Regions from separate parts of the Stenotrophomonas sp. YJH_SMC_54 genome, predicted to be linked through region 1. Evidence: riboswitches for the same ligand, from Rfam matches in the RefSeq annotation. Region 1 holds a riboswitch; the other holds the start of a gene.
The links. Region 1 has a riboswitch for thiamine pyrophosphate ahead of AC5P5S_RS10815 (TonB-dependent receptor). Riboswitches for the same ligand answer to the same signal wherever they lie in the genome.
Positions count from the first base shown of each region.

Region 1 (7,898 bases):
CTGCTTGCCCTGGGTCTTCTGGCTGCTCTGCCGTTCGCTGCATCGGCAACCGATGGCCTGTCGTACAACTACGTTGAAGGCGGCTACGTGAACACCGATGCCAAGGGCGGCGACGCCGACGGCTGGAAGGTGAAGGGTTCCGTGGCGGTGCACCCGAACTTCCACATCTTCGGCGACTACAGCGCGCAGGAGACCGACAAGTTCAAGAATGACGTCGACCAGTGGCGCATCGGCGCCGGCTACAACTACGGCATCGCACCGAACACCGACCTGGTGGCTCGCGTTGCGTACCAGAAGTTCGACATGAAGCATGGCCTGGACTTCAACGGCTACTCGACCGAAGTTGGCGTGCGCACCGCGTTCAACCCGTACGTGGAAGGCTACGTGATGGCCGGCTACGAGGACTACACCAAGAAGCACGGCATCAACCCGGACGGCGAGTTCTATGGCCGTGTCGGCGCCACCGCCAAGTTCAACCAGAACTGGGGCCTGAGTGGCGAAGTGAAGCTGGCCAAGGCCGGCGACCGCGAGTGGTTCGTGGGCCCGCGCTTCACCTGGTAACAAACGCCTGTCGTTAGTGCGTGTTGTGCTGGCGTGTGACTCTCTCTCTCTCCCACACGCCAACCGAAGCCCGGCCTCGCGCCGGGCTTCACTTTTATGGGCCCCGTGGCGCCACAATGCGGCATGGGCGACCCTTCCTCTCTTGCAGGCACCGGCACGACCTACCAGGAGCATCTGGCGCCTGCGCCGCTGCGCGGCCACTTTGGCCAGCTGTGGCAGAGCCAGCTTCCTGCCGATGCCGATGGGCACATCACCGTATTGCCCGATGGCTGCGTGGATATCCTCTGGCGCGACGGTGCGCTGTTCGTCGTCGGCCCGGACCGCGTGGCCGCGCACCCGGCGCTGGCGCCCGGTGCGCAGGTGCTGGGCGCACGCTTCCGTCCCGGCCAGGCATTGGCCGCGCTGGGCCTGCCCTTGGCCGGGATCATCGGCCAGGCCGTGCTACTGGCCGACCTGAAGGGCGCGTGGGCGAACAAGGCAGCGGCCTCCATTGGCGACACCGCGCCTGCACAGCGCCTGCAGCGAATGGCGCATTGCCTGCAACAGCACATGGGTGCGGCCGCGCTCGATACGCCGGCGCAGCGCGCCCATGTCCTGTTCCAGGCGCTCGCCGCGGGTAATGCCACGCTGGATACGCTGGCGGCGCACCTGGGCCTGAGCCCGCGCAGCCTGCGGCGTTTCAGCCAGGCGCAGTTCGGCTACGGCGCCAAGACGCTGGAGCGGATCCTGCGGCTGCAACGTTTCCTGCGCCAGAGTCGCGCGCTGCCACTGCATTCGTTGGCGATGCTGGCCGCTGATGCCGGCTATGCCGACCAGGCCCATCTCAGCCGCGAGGCGCGTGAACTGGCGGGCATGACCGCCAGCGAGCTGCGCCTGGAGTGGGGACAATGATGGCCGTTTTGTTCAAGACCACTGTGCTGCATTGATCGATGCTGGGCTCCCACCACGGAGCCTCGCCATGAATCCTGCCGCGCCCCACGATGCCGAACGCCGCATCGACAACATCGAATTCAACGTCGCCGACATTGACCGTAGCAAGCGCTTCTACGGCGAGGTGTTCGGCTGGCGCTTCACGGACTACGGCACGGCCTACACCGAGTTCGACGACGGCCGTCTGAAAGGTGGCTTCGTGTCTGACGTGCCGGTGCGCGCCCAGGGAGGACCGCTGGTGATCCTCTACTGCGCGGACCTGGCCGATGCCCAGCAACGCGTAGTGGCCGCCGGTGGCGAGGTGGTGCAGGCGGTGTTCGCCTTCCCGGGTGGTCGCCGCTTCCACTTCCGCGATCTGGATGGCTACGAACTGGCGGTCTGGAGTGATGTGGACTGAGGCCTTCGTAGCTTCGCCGGTGGACGGAACGAGAACCGCTCCGTCCCCGGTCAGGCGGTTCCGCTATGATCGCCCGCACATCGCCACACGCGATGCGTCCGCCTCAAGCCAGCAGGAACCGCCGTGAACTCCCAGCCCGCACCGATCACCGCCGTCAACCACACGCTCGACAACGAGCCGCAGCAGATCACCGCGCCACTGACCCATTCGGCGGCGTTTCTGGTGCTGAAGGTGAAGGATGACGAGGCGTCGATCGCCAAGGCACGCGAGGTGCTGGCCAGCACCGACGACCTGATCAAGAACACCGCCATCCGCGAGATCGAACGCACCTTCACCTGCAACGTGGCCATCGGCCACCGCGTGTGGAAGCCGCTGGTGGGCACCACGCCACCGCGTGAGCTGCAGCCGTTCCGCGAGATCAAGGGCGCGACCCACACGGCCGTGTCCACGCCGGGCGACCTGCTGTACCACATCCGCGCACGTACCATGGACCTGATCGTGGCGTTCGAGCGCAACCTGCTGATGGCCTTTGGCGATGCGGTGGAGACGGTCGATGACGTGGCCGGCTTCCGCTATTTCGATGGCCGCGACCTGCTCGATTTCGTTGACGGCACCGCCAACCCGGAAGGGCTGTCGCTGCCGGAAGCCACCATCGTGGGCGAGGAAGACCCGGAGCATGCCGGCGGCAGTTACGTGGTGGTGCAGAAGTACCTGCACAATCTTGATGCCTGGCGCGCGCAGAAGACCGAAGCGCAGGAAGCGATCATCGGCCGCACCAAGCACGACAACATCGAGCTGGACGATGCGCCGGCCGATGCGCAGAAGTCGCACAAGACGCTGTGCACCATCGAGGATGCCGACGGCGAGCACGAGATCCTGCGCGACAACATGCCGTTCGCCAACCCGGGTCGCGGCGAGTACGGCACCTACTTCATCGGCTACACGCGCCGCCTGTGGGTGATCGAGAAGATGCTCGAGCGCATGTTCATCGGTAATCCCGCACCGCTGCATGACCGCATCCTTGATTTCTCCACCGCCACCACCGGCGTGACCTTCTTCGCGCCCTCGCGCAAGGTGCTGGCCGACCTGGGCGACTGATCGCGCCGGGTAGCAGCGGCCGCCATCTGCCTGTCATCTACCGCGCCGACCATCAGCCGTTGGATGAGAGCGCAGGGGCGGGCGATGGCGATGGCAAGGAACACAACCGGTGCACGCCGCTGGTGGCGGCCACTGGCCGCGTTGTTCGGCGCGTTGGCACTGGGGAGTGCCAGCGTTTCCGCGCAGGAAGCTCCTGCACACTGGATGGCCTATGCCGCCGCCGTGGGGGGGCAGCTGCAGCAGCGCCTGCAGCAGGAGCAGGACCCGCAGGCGCAGCGCGTGCTGGAATGGCTGCAGGCACATCCGGACGCACCGACGCCGCTACCGGTGAGCGTGTGGATCGCGGCGGATGGCCGCATCTCGAAGCTGGAATTCGACAGCCTGGGCGATGCCCAGGTCGACGCCGACCTGCGCGCGACCCTGCAGAGTGCACCCCTGCAGGCCGTGCCACCGGCCGACATGCGCCAGCCGCTGCGGCTGGGTTTGGTGCTTACCCAGTAGATCCACGCCATGCGTGGATGTTCTGGGTAGATGCCGACCTTGGTCGGCACGCACGCCAGCCAAGGTTGGCGACTACCGGTAGCCCAGCCACGCATGGCGTGGCTCTACTGCGTTGCCACCTGTGGCTCGCGAGCGGCGGCGCTCCATGCGCGCAGGCCGAACACGGCCAGGCCGAGGAAGAACACGTACAGCGCGGCGGTCACGTGCAGCGACTTGAACAGGTACGCACCCACATAGACCACGTCCACTGCGATCCACACCCACCAGCAGGCCACGTGGCGGCGGGCCTGCCACCATTGCCCGACCAGGCTCAGACCGGTCAGCAGCGCATCCAACCACGGCAGGGCAGCGTCGGTGAAGCTGTGCATGGCTGCACCCAGCACCACGCCACCGCACAGGCCGATGGCCAGGTCGCGCAGCAGCATGCCGCGTGCCAGCGGCACGATGCGGATGCTGCCTTCATCGGCGGCATGCTGCCGCCAGTTGAGCCAGCCATAGACCAGGAAACCACCGAAGGCGATCTGCAGCAGGGTGTCCGAGTACAGCTTGGCCTCGGCGAACACCAGGCCATACAGCGCCACCGACAGCAGGCCCACCGGCCACGCCGCCAGCCGGCGCCGGGCCATCAGCCAGACGCCGAGGATGCTGCACAGTGCGGCGGTCCACTCGAGCATCACGCCGCTCACAGCGCGAACGTCACCGACAGGCGGGCCTGTCGCGGTGCGCCGGGGAACAGGTAGTAGTCACCGCCGCTGCTGCCGGTATCGCGCCAGTAGAAGCGGTTGAACACGTTGTCCACCGACAGGTTCCAGGTCACTGCGCGCTCACGCAGGCGATGCTGGAAACGCAGGCCAGCGTCGAACACTGAATAGTCGGGTGCGCGCACGCCACCGTCGGCGCGGGCCACGTTGGCACTGGCATAGCGCCAGCCGCCGGTCACGTCCAGGCCCTGCACGAACGGCAGCGCGTAGGCTACGTGCACGCTGGCGCGCACCTTCGGCACGTTCACCAGCTGATGGCCTTCATAGGCCGGGGTACCGGTGTCGCGCGCGCGCGCCTGCAGCACGCTGGCGCTGGCCACGATCTGCAGCGCGTCGGTCAGCTGGCCGTTGGCGGTCAGCTCCAGGCCGGTGTGGGTTTGGGTGCCTTCCTCGACGAAGGTGTAGCCGACGTCGCTGTTGTCGGGCTTGGCGTACTGGTACGGCTGCGAAATGCGGAACACCGCCGCGCCCAGGGTCAGCGCCTCGACCGGCACGTACTTCACGCCCACTTCCAGCTGCCGCGACTGCACCGACGGCAGGAAGGTGTCGGCGTTGCTGGTCCAGAACGGCGCTTCCTGGCCCAGCGAAATGCCGCGCACGTAGCTGGCATAGGCGTTGAGCTGGTCGGTGGCCTTCCACACCACCGCAGTCTGCGGCAGGAAGCGCGACAGGCGGCTGTGCCGCTGCGGGGTGCCACGCTTGTCGTAGGCACGCTCGTCCAGGCGCACGAAGCGGCCACCGGCCAGCCACTGCCAGTCATCGCCGAAGCTGATCCGGTCCAGCGCGAAGAACGCGGTCTGGCGGCTGTCCAGGCGACGTGCGGACGGGCCCGGCATCTTCGGCGACGGCGCGAACACCGGCACCGGTGCTTCGTGGATGTTGCTGGTGCCGACGTACTCGTTGACGCTCGGGCGCTTGTCCACGGTGCGCCGGAAGTAGTCGGCACCGACGGTCAGCTCATGGCCGACGCTGCCGGTCTCGAAGCGGCCACGCAGCTCGGCACGGGCCTGCTGGTTGCGACGGGTGTCGTCCGGGCTGCGGTAGTCGTAGACGTCATAGTCGCCGTTGGGCGCGAAGTAGTTGCCCGGCACGCTGCCATCGGCGCACAGCACGGCGTAGTAGCAGCCGTAGGCGAAGGCGACGTTGTCATCGATCACCGAACGGCTGTGGCCGACCGAGATGCGCGACTGCCAGGCCTCGTTGAAGTCGTAGGTATGCAGCGCGGTGATGTTGGTGCTGGCGATATCCACCGGGCGCTGCCACGGCTGGTAACCCAGCAGGTGTTCGCGGTCGACGCCACGCGGCAGGTCGCGTGCGCCCAGCAGCTGGTAGCCGGACACCGAACGCTGCGAGCTGGTCTGGTAGTTGGCATCCACTTCCAGCTTGCCGCGTTCGCCAATGAGCCAGTCGGCGGCCAGCGAGTAGAAGTTGCGGCGACCGTCGGCGTGCTCGACATAGGAGTTGCTGGAATCCCATGCGGCATTCAGGCGCAGGCCGAAACGCGGGGTGATCCAGTGGCCGACATCGACGGCGACGTAGCGCGAGCCTTCCGAATCGGTACCGAGCGTGGCGGTGCGCACTTCGGCCGGGCGCTTGCCGATGTAGTTGATGATGCCGCCCGGCGCCATCACGCCTGCGGCCAGGCCGGCTTCACCCTTGAGGATCTCCACCGACTGCACGTTCTCCAGCGCCAGGCGCTGTTCGCCGGCGATGGACAGGCCGTTGAAGCGGTAGCCGGTGGCGGCGTCCAGGGCGAAGCCACGGATGGCGATGTTCTGGTAGTAACCCACCGGCGCATACGCATCACCCAGCGAGGCATCGTTGCTGGCCAGCTCGGACAGCGAACGCACCTGGCGACGGTCCAGGTAATCGCGCTCAAGCACGTTCACCGAGGCCGGCGTGTCCTTCCAGCTGCCGCCACCGAAGGCGTTCACGCGTGAGGTATCGGCCTTCGGTTTGCCGGCCTGCACGCGTACCGCCGCCAGTTCGGTGGGCGAGCGCTCGGCGCCGGTGGCAGCCGCATCAGGGGACGCATCGGCCTCGCTGGCGTGCAGTGGCAGCGCAGCGCAGAGGGCGAGGGAGAGCAGGGTGGGGCGCAGGCAGCGGTTCATTCGGTTCGTCTTCGGACAACAAGGGAGACGAAGCGACGGCGCGCAGGTGCACCGGCCCATGATGGGGGTGTGGCTGCGGCTCAAAGCTCCCTACGCCGGTGCAAACCGGATCAGGTTCCAAGGGACTCTCTCAGCCTGGCAGATCCAGGCACCCCCGCTTCAGGTGACCATTTCACTACAAATGGTACGGATTTGCGAGCCGGCGTCCTTCAGGCTGCGGGGTCCAGGCTGCGGGGTCAGATCCCTTTCCGCAGGAAAGGGATCTGACCCCAATGGTGCGCCAACCGGGTCACGCCGCCGCGTGCAGCGCCTGCAGCAGTGCCTGTCCCGGCGCGCTGTGGAACCACGCCGGATGCCCCAGCATGAAGGGCTGCCACGCGACGTCGGCATTGGCGGTCGAGCCGGTGACGCCTTCGAAGTACTCCACTTCGGACAGTGCGAAGTCGAAATGGACCATCGGCAGCAGGTCGGCCAGCAGGTGCACGCGTGCCGCCGACAGCGGCAGTACCTGGCGGTAGCCGTCGAGCAGGGCCAGCGCGATATCGATGCGCACCGCCTCCATGCCGCGCTCCAGCTCCAGCCACGCCACCGCGTTGCGCTCGATCGCGGTGGCGAGGTCGAACAGTGCGCTGGTGGGCGAGGCCAGGCCGAAATCCAGCACGGTGCTGATCTGCCCATCGCGCCACAGCAGGTTGGAAACATGCCAGTCGTTGTGGGCCCACAGCCGCGGCTCGTCGCGCAGGCGCCTGGCCAGGCCCGCATGCCACGGCAACACGTCACGCTGCAGCTGCGCTTCCCACGGAATGCGCGCGACATAGCGGGCCAGCCCGGGGCGCTCGTGCAGCCCTGCCTTGATGGCCGCGACCGGATCGTCGGCGCGGATCAGATCGTCGCGCGCGACCAGCACATGGGTGCTGCGCTGGGGCGCGTAGTAGCTGGCTGCGGCACGGTGCAGTTGTGCGAGTGCGCGTCCGGCTTCACGGGCCTGCGCGATATCGGTCAGCAGCGACCACGACACCGCGTCGCGATACAGGTCCTCACCGACGCCAACCGCATGCAGCTCGAACGTCCATTCGCCATGCTCGACGGCAGTGTGGCCATCGGTGGCCGGCAGCACCTGTACTACCGGCACGCCGGCGGCGGCGAGATGGGCGATGAAGTGGTGTTCTTCTTCCAGGCAGGCCGCACTGCGCACGCTGTGGTGGTGGCGCTTGATGAACACCGCTCCGTTCGCGCCGTTGACGATGGCGGCAGCCGACAGCGGCCGCGGGCTGTGCCAGCGCGGTTGGCTGCGCTCGTCCAGCTGCGGGTAGTGCTGGCGCAGCCACGCGATGTCCGCCGCGCTGATCGGTGGCCAGTCGGCAGCGACCTCGTCGTTGTTGAGGCCCTGCACGCGGTGGGAGGAAGAAGTCATGCCGCAGCCCCAGTGGGGAAAGTCACATCCAAGGCTGCGCATTCAACGCCATGCACGCGGCCAACGCAAACGGGCGGGTCATCGACCCGCCCGTCCGTGCATCGGCATGGAAGATGCCGCGCTGC
Region 1 covers NZ_JCAFRS010000007.1:210,731-218,628, forward strand. Annotated here, with positions in the region: gene AC5P5S_RS10785 (OmpO family porin) at 1-561, shown strand, start outside; gene AC5P5S_RS10790 (helix-turn-helix transcriptional regulator) at 685-1,452, shown strand; gene AC5P5S_RS10795 (VOC family protein) at 1,520-1,888, shown strand; gene AC5P5S_RS10800 (Dyp-type peroxidase) at 2,012-2,986, shown strand; gene AC5P5S_RS10805 (hypothetical protein) at 3,071-3,487, shown strand; gene pnuC (nicotinamide riboside transporter PnuC) at 3,592-4,161, opposite strand; gene AC5P5S_RS10815 (TonB-dependent receptor) at 4,170-6,359, opposite strand; TPP riboswitch at 6,430-6,525, opposite strand; gene AC5P5S_RS10820 (phosphotransferase enzyme family protein) at 6,649-7,773, opposite strand.

Region 2 (7,898 bases), on a different contig from region 1:
GCCCGCACTGAGCCGCTGCCGGTCCAGGCAGCGCTCGGGGGCTTCGGTGCCGGCCTGGATATGGATCAAGGTCGTACCGCATTCGGTCGAGTTGCCGAGATACCCGATGCCTCCGGTGCCCGCCACCGTCCAGGTGCGATAGCGCCATCGGCTGGGCCGGTCTTCACTGACCTGCTGCACGCTGGCCGGGGACAGTGCCGCATCCACCGACCACAAGCCGCCGGACGCCAGGCGTGTGAACAGCACGCGGCCATCGCCGCGATCGAAACGCGCCTGGGAGACGCCGTCGATACTGGCCAGGCGGCGCCAGGGGGTCACGCTGCGATCGAACAGGCTCAACCGGGTGCGTTGCTCTGCATCGCGCTCGACTACCAGCAGCTGCTCCGGGGTTGCCCCGTACAGGGCCTGCAGCGGCTGATCCACCGGAACCGGCAGCGGTTGCAGGTGCTCGTCGCGCGGGGCGATCTCGTAGACAACGGTACGCCCATGCTCGTCACGCCCGACCACCAGCAGCTGGCGGCTGTCGGCCGACCAGTCCGGCGCCTGCCGCCCCTCCGGACGCAGGCCCTCGATCGGCCGCAGTGAGTCGGGCCGCTGCATGTCCGCCCACCACAGCGCGAAACTGCCGGAACGATCGGAGGTGAAGACCAGCTGGCGACCGTCGGGCGCCGCCATCGGCTGCCCGTCGCGCCCGCTGGACGCGAACAGCCGCTCGGCGCTGCCGCCGGCCATCGGCACCTTGAACACGCCGAACTGGGCACGGCGGTGAACGAAGGCCAGCACGTCGCCGTGGCGCGACACCGCAGGCCACTGTGCGTCGTCGAGGCCGGCATCACGCAAGGTGCGGCGCTCCACGTCCAGGTAGTACAACCGCACCTCGCTGTCCACGCGCCGGCCGAACACGATGCTGCGCCCATCGCCCAGCCAAGCCCAGCCACGCTGTTCGGCGGATTCGTTGGTCAACTGCTCCAGCTCACCGCCTGCGGCCGGCATCCGCCACAGGTCGCCCATCTGTGGATTGCGCACGAACACCAGCCACTTGCCGTCGGGCGAGTAGCGTGGCGCGTAGTCAAAATCATCCTGATCGACCGCGTAGTCCAACGCCCGCCACTGGCCGCTGGCCAGGTCGAGCACACGGATGCCGCGATGGGCATAGCGGCCCACCATGCTGCCAAAGACCAGGCCGCGGCCATCCGGTGTCCAGTCGAAGCTGAGCAGCTCGGTTCCATCGCAACGGGTCGCCTGGCGCACGCCGCCGCCAGTGGCGCTGGCGATCAGCACCTGGCAACCGCCGTCGGCTCCAAAGCGGGCAAAAGCGATCTCGCGCCCGTCCGGTGACCAGCTCGGGAAACGGTCACTGGCCCCCTTGGGCGGCAGCGCCAGCTGCCGGGCCGGCGCATTGCCCGAGGTCTGCACCTTGATCACACCACCTCCGGCGCCATCCTCGTTGGCGCCTTCGTAGGCCACCTGGGAGCCGTCCGGCGAAAGTGTGGGATAGGTTTCAAAACCACTGGTGGCGGTGATCAGGCGATAGGGACGCTGCGGGCTGCCGATCACCCGCACGCCGTTCTCGACCGCTGCATCCACCGGTGAACTCGGATCCGGCCCGCGCCGCAGCAACAATGTGGCCATGACCAGCAGCGCGGCCAGCATCATCACACCCAGCACCCACAACAGCTGGCGGCGCAGCTGGCGCCAGCCGCGCCGGCGTGAAGGCGCTGCCGGCACGGCCAGCGCCGGAATCGTGCCGGCACCGTCCGGCGACGGCATCACATCCGCAACGGCCAGCGCGTCCACTTCCGCCGCCGGCTCGACGTCGTCCAGCGCCTGCACCGGTACCAGCAGCCGATAGCCGCTCTTGGCGATGGTCTCGATGTAGGCCTGGCCATTGTCGTCGTCGTTGGCGAACGCCTTGCGCAGCTGGGTGACGGCCTGGGTCAGCACGTCATTGGTCGGCAACGTATCGGGCCAGACCTCGGCAAACAGCTCTTCACGGGTGACCACGCGCCCAGGCTGCCGCATCAACACGCGAAGTACGCCCAGCGCTTTCGGCGTCAGCCGCCGCGGACGGCGCGCGCCTTCAACCTCGACCTCACGCGAGGACAAGGTAATGACACAGTCGCCGACCTGCACGCGGTCGGCGTCAATGGGCGTGAGTTCGCTGCTGTTCATTTTCCGCTATACAGTAGGGACGGGACCTGGGCAGGGCTCACCAGCAATACCGTCCCCACCGTCCCTGGACAGGGCCATCGAAAAGCCAGATTCCGCACAAAGCATCGGCGCATACCGCAAAAACAATAACGCCCCCGGATATTAGCCTAAGCCGGTTACCCCGCCTATGACGGGGTCGACACTCAGGCTCTCTCTCGCCGACGCATTCACATAATCTGCATCACCATTCGCGCCCTTATGGGCGCGAAATTTTTATCTGGCGTTCATTTTCACATGCGCCGAAGCATGGTCAATCCGACCAGACGCGACACCACAAGGCCGATATACATGACGCCTGCGAACTGTTCGAGCATCACCAAGGCCCGTGCCTGCGGGTGCAACGGCACGACGTCACTCAATCCAACTCCGGACAACAAGCTGAAGCTCAGATAAAGCAGCTCCATCCAGCTGCGCTCGGGGCCAGCCGTCGCGCCCTGGAAACTGCCTGGATACCACTGTTGGCACACCGCGAATGCAAAGGCGAACCCCCAGGCCAGCAGGGTGAAGGTTGCCCCGGCCGCGAACAGTTCGTCGCGTGTTACTCGATGGTCCTGCAGCATGTAGGCGATCAATGCCCCGGCCGTATAGAAGTACAGCAGGCTTTCCAGCAGCTGCGCGGTGGTCAGCAGCGCGCTGCGGTCCAGCAGGGCGCCAGCCAGCGAGAACACCACCGATGGAATGGCCAGCAGCAATGCCAGCCAGGTTCCCAGCGGACTGCGCTGGACCACCCACAGCGCCAGGCCGAGTACCGCCATGCCGAACATGCCCAGCGCCGCCCGGCCAGCGGCGGTGTCATCGAGGGCGGGATACAGCAGCACCGCGATCAACTGGGCGGCCAGGAGCCAGGCCGAAGGATGGCGGCGGGCGATGGCCAGCCAGCGGGTGGTCGTGGCAACGGGCATGGCGTCCTTTCCCCTGGGCGATGCGCGGAGGATAGCCGGGCGCGGCGTGATGAACGGTAGTGCCGGCCATTGGCCAGCACTCTCCCCGGTCCCGTGCACGACGGAATGCCGGCCGGCGGCCGGCACTACCCGTTACCCGTCACCCCTGGCGGTAGACCTCGGCCCCGCCAGCACGGAACTCCTGCGACTTCTCCTTCATGCCGGCCTCGGCGTAGTCGCGCACGTCCTGGGTGATCTTCATCGAACAGAAGTGCGGTCCGCACATCGAGCAGAAGTGGGCCAGCTTGTGCGCGTCCTTCGGCAGCGTCTCGTCGTGGAATTCCTTGGCCTTTTCCGGATCCAGGCCCAGGTGGAACTGGTCCTCCCAGCGGAACTCGAAGCGCGCCTTGCTCAGCGCGTTGTCGCGTACCTGTGCGCCCGGATGCCCCTTGGCCAGGTCGGCCGCGTGCGCGGCAATGCGGTAAGCCATGATGCCGTCGCGCACGTCCTGGCGGTTGGGCAGGCCCAGGTGTTCCTTCGGCGTCACGTAGCAGAGCATGGCCGTGCCAAACCAGCCGATCATCGCCGCGCCGATCGCACTGGTGATGTGGTCGTAGCCCGGCGCGATGTCGGTCGTCAGCGGGCCCAGCGTGTAGAACGGCGCTTCGCCGCATTCGCGCAGCTGCTTGTCCATGTTTTCCTTGATCAGCTGCATCGGCACGTGGCCGGGGCCTTCGATCATGGTCTGCACATCGTGTTTCCAGGCGATCTTCGTCAGTTCACCCAGCGTTTCCAGTTCGCCGAACTGCGCCGCGTCGTTGGCATCAGCGATGCAACCCGGGCGCAGGCCGTCGCCCAGCGAGAAGGTCACGTCGTAGGCCTTCATGATTTCGCAGATGTCTTCGAAATGCGTGTAGAGGAAGTTCTCCTTGTGGTGCGCCAGGCACCACTTGGCCATGATCGAGCCGCCGCGGCTGACGATGCCGGTAACACGCTTGGCGGTAAGCGGCACGTAGCGCAGCAGCACGCCGGCGTGGATGGTGAAGTAGTCCACGCCCTGCTCGGCCTGCTCGATCAGGGTGTCGCGGAAGATCTCCCAGGTCAGTGCCTCGGCGCGGCCGTCAACCTTCTCCAGGGCCTGGTAGATCGGCACGGTACCGATCGCCACCGGCGAGTTGCGGATGATCCATTCGCGCGTCTCGTGGATGTGCTTGCCGGTGGACAGGTCCATCACCGTGTCACCGCCCCAGCGGATCGCCCACACCAGCTTCTCCACTTCCTCGGCGATGCCGGAAGACACCGCGCTGTTGCCGATGTTGGCGTTGATCTTGGTCAGGAAATTGCGGCCGATGATCATCGGCTCGCTTTCCGGGTGGTTGATGTTGTTGGGCAGCACCGCACGGCCACGGGCGATTTCGTCGCGCACGAACTCCGGGGTGATGACTTTCTGGATCGACGCACCGAAGGCCTCGCCCGGGTGCTGCTGCAGCAGGCCGGCATCGCGGATCGCGTCCAGGCGCTGGTTCTCGCGGATGGCGACGAATTCCATTTCCGGCGTGATGATGCCGCGGCGCGCGTAATGCATCTGGGTGACGTTGGCACCGGCACGTGCACGGCGTGGCAGGCTGCGCGCGGGGAAACGCACCGCGTCAAGCTTCGGGTCATGCTCGCGATCGCGACCGAACGAAGAACTCAGTCCTTCGAGCTGCTCGGTATCACCGCGCTCTTCCACCCAGCCGCGACGCAGTGCCGGCAAACCGGCGGACAGATCGATGCGCACCTCCGGGTCGGTGTACGGGCCCGACGTGTCGTAAACGGTCACCGGCGCATTCTCTTCGCCGCCGAACAGCGTCGGCGTACGGGTCAGCGCGATCTCGCGCATCGGCACCTGCAGATCCGGGCGTGAACCGGGCACGTGGATCTTGCGCGAGCCGGGAATGGGCCGGGTCACGGATGCGGAGAGTTGCTGGGCCTGTTGCTGCAGGGCGGAGAGCTGTGCGTTCATCGGGCATCGTCCAGGAAGGTCAGGGACGAAGCGGCGGCGCACGGCACCCGCACACGGACGGTCCTTGGGCGGAGTCCGGGCACGGCTGCATTGCAAAGCTTCCCTACGCCGGTATGAGCCGGATCAGGTTCCAAGGGACTGTCTCAACCGTGGCCAGATGGCCCGGTACCCCCGCTTCTTGGTGCGCATTAGAGCATAGACCGCCCGCCTCCGGGACCAGATCGCCATTCGTTAACGGAACCATGACGTCGCGTTCAGTAACGTGCACGCCATCGCGTTGCTGAGATCGATGCGTTCCCCGCCGCCTTCGCGGCTCCTGCCCGGTCCGTGCTGCATGCCGCCGGCCCTTCGCTGCAAGCTCTGCTCGCTCCCCTCAATCCCCCTTGATCGGAGAAGCTCCTTCATGGTGTTTCGCGTTTCCATCGCACTGGTTCTGCTGCTGGTGCTGCTCGCCGGTATCGCCCCCGGCCCCTTCAACACCGTGGTCCAGTCGATGCTGGCAGAAGTCATCCGCAGTGTCGGCTGGCTGTACCTGCTGGTGGTGTTCCTGGCGCTGGTGTTCCTGATGTACCTGGCGTTCGGCCGCTTCGGCAACCTGCGCATCGGCGGCGAGGACGCCGAACCCGAGTTCTCGCGTGCCAGCTGGATGTCGATGCTGTTCGCCGCCGGCATGGGCATCGGCCTGGTGTTCTGGGGTGCGGCCGAGCCCATCTCGCATTTCAGCAAGCCGCCGGAAGGCCTGGCGCCGCAAAGCCTGGATGCGGCGCGCGCATCGATGCGCTATGCGTTCTTCCACTGGGGCCTGCACCCGTGGGCGATCTACGCACTGATCGGCCTGGCGATGGCCTGGTTCCAGTTCAACCGCAATGGACGCGGCCTGGTCAGCGACATGCTGCAGCCGATCATCGGCCGCCACCATCGCGGCTGGATCGGTCGGGTGGTCAACATCGCCGCCGTAGTTGCCACCGCGATCGGTGTCGCCACCACGCTCGGCTTCGGCACCATCCAGATTGCTGCCGGTATCGAACGCGTCTTCAGCGTGCAGGCTACCGTCGCCGTGCAGATGACCATCATTGCCGTCGCCTTCGTGCTGTACATGGCCTCCACCGCCAGTGGCGTGGAGCGAGGTGTGAAGTGGCTGTCCAACTTCAACCTGGCGTTGGCTGCCCTGCTGGCAGCCATCCTGCTGGTGCTGGGGCCGACCGGCTTCATCTTCGATACGTTCACCACCACCCTGGGCTCCTACCTCAACCAGCTGGTGACGATGAGCCTGCGCATGTCACCGTTCTCCGGCAGCACCTGGGTGGCGGACTGGACGATCTTCTACTGGGCCTGGTGGATCTCGTGGGCGCCGTTCGTGGGATCGTTCATCGCGCGCATCTCGCGCGGCCGCAGCGTGCGCGAGTTCGTGATCGGCGTCGTGCTCGCACCGACGCTGCTGGGCTTCTTCTGGTTCGCGGTGTTCGGCGGCACTGCGTTGTGGGCACAGATCTTCGGCCACGCCGATCTGGTGCAGGCGCTTGGCAATGGCTACGAGACGGTGTTGTTCACACTGTTCGACAGCATGCCGCTACCGCTGTTGCTGTCGTGCATCGCGCTGGTGCTGCTGATGATCTTCTTCGTGACCTCGGCCGATTCGGCGGTCCTGGTGCTGGCCAGCATGTCCACCGACGAGGCTGGCGACCCACCGTTGAAGCGCAAGCTGGCCTGGGGCATTGCGGTGGCACTGATCGCAGCGGCGTTGCTGCTGGCCGGAGGCCTGGACGCGCTGCAGGGCATGATCACGATCGCGGCATTGCCATTCGCGCTGCTGATGGTGCTGGTGATGGTGTCGCTGTACCGGGTGCTGGACCAGGAGTACACGCGGGAGCGGCGGCAGGCGCAGCGCCAGCGGCACATGATCGATGCGTGGATTGCACGCGAGATGGCGGCACAGGAGGAGACGCAGGCCGAGGCAGCGCGCGCGCACGATCAGGATTGAGGGCTGTTTTGCAGCCTGCGGCTGCACCGCTTTTTTCAAGCAACGGCAACAACAACTTCAAAAGCGGCTCTGGATTTCTGCTGGTTTGGCGGGGAGGGGGCCGATGGCGGGACACGCCGCAAGTACGTCCCTGTAGGCTCGGCCACGGCATCCATGCCGTGGACGGTCCCGCCATCGGCCCCCTCCCCGCTTCCGACAATTTCCCGGTGACGGTTGGTTTTCCACGCCATGCGTGGATGAGGTGTATCAGAAAACAAGAAAGGGTCAGATCCGTTTTCCGAAGGAAAACGGATCTGACCCCAACCCACAGCGCGCGGCTGTTGCTGTTGCTGTTGTCTTTGCTTTTGATCTTCTTCTTTCTCTTCCTGCGGTGGCGGCCACGGAAACTGTCAGGGGCCGGGTGGGTGGGCTGGGCGGGGGTGTCAGCCGCATGGATGCGGCTGCCAAGCCTACAAGGACGTACTTGCGGCGTCCCCCGAACAGCCTATCCACCCGGCCCAACAAGCTATTCCGCTTCTGAACCCACCGCAGAGGGGGCTCAGCCCGTTGGCCGGGAAACTCAGTACCCCGCCGCCTGCCCATCCTTGCGGCTCTCCGACGCACCGTAATACACCCCGGTATCAGGATCACGCATGATCGCCTGGTACCCGCCATAAGGCCCATCGGCGAACACGATGCGATGCCCCTTGCGCATCAGCGCACGCACCGTCTCGTACGGGAAGCCGGTTTCCAGATTCACTTCGCCGCCATCGGTCATCGCCGTGGCCTGACCCGTCGGTTCAGTCGAGCCTTCGTGCTGGATGCGCGGCGCATCACCGGC
Region 2 covers NZ_JCAFRS010000003.1:132,934-140,831, reverse strand. Annotated here, with positions in the region: gene AC5P5S_RS04715 (winged helix-turn-helix domain-containing protein) at 1-2,172, opposite strand, end outside; gene AC5P5S_RS04710 (ion channel) at 2,442-3,113, opposite strand; gene thiC (phosphomethylpyrimidine synthase ThiC) at 3,253-5,097, opposite strand; TPP riboswitch at 5,180-5,280, opposite strand; gene AC5P5S_RS04700 (BCCT family transporter) at 5,501-7,078, shown strand; gene ggt (gamma-glutamyltransferase) at 7,638-7,898, opposite strand, start outside.
Region 2: another riboswitch for thiamine pyrophosphate. It lies ahead of thiC (phosphomethylpyrimidine synthase ThiC); the one in region 1 lies ahead of AC5P5S_RS10815 (TonB-dependent receptor).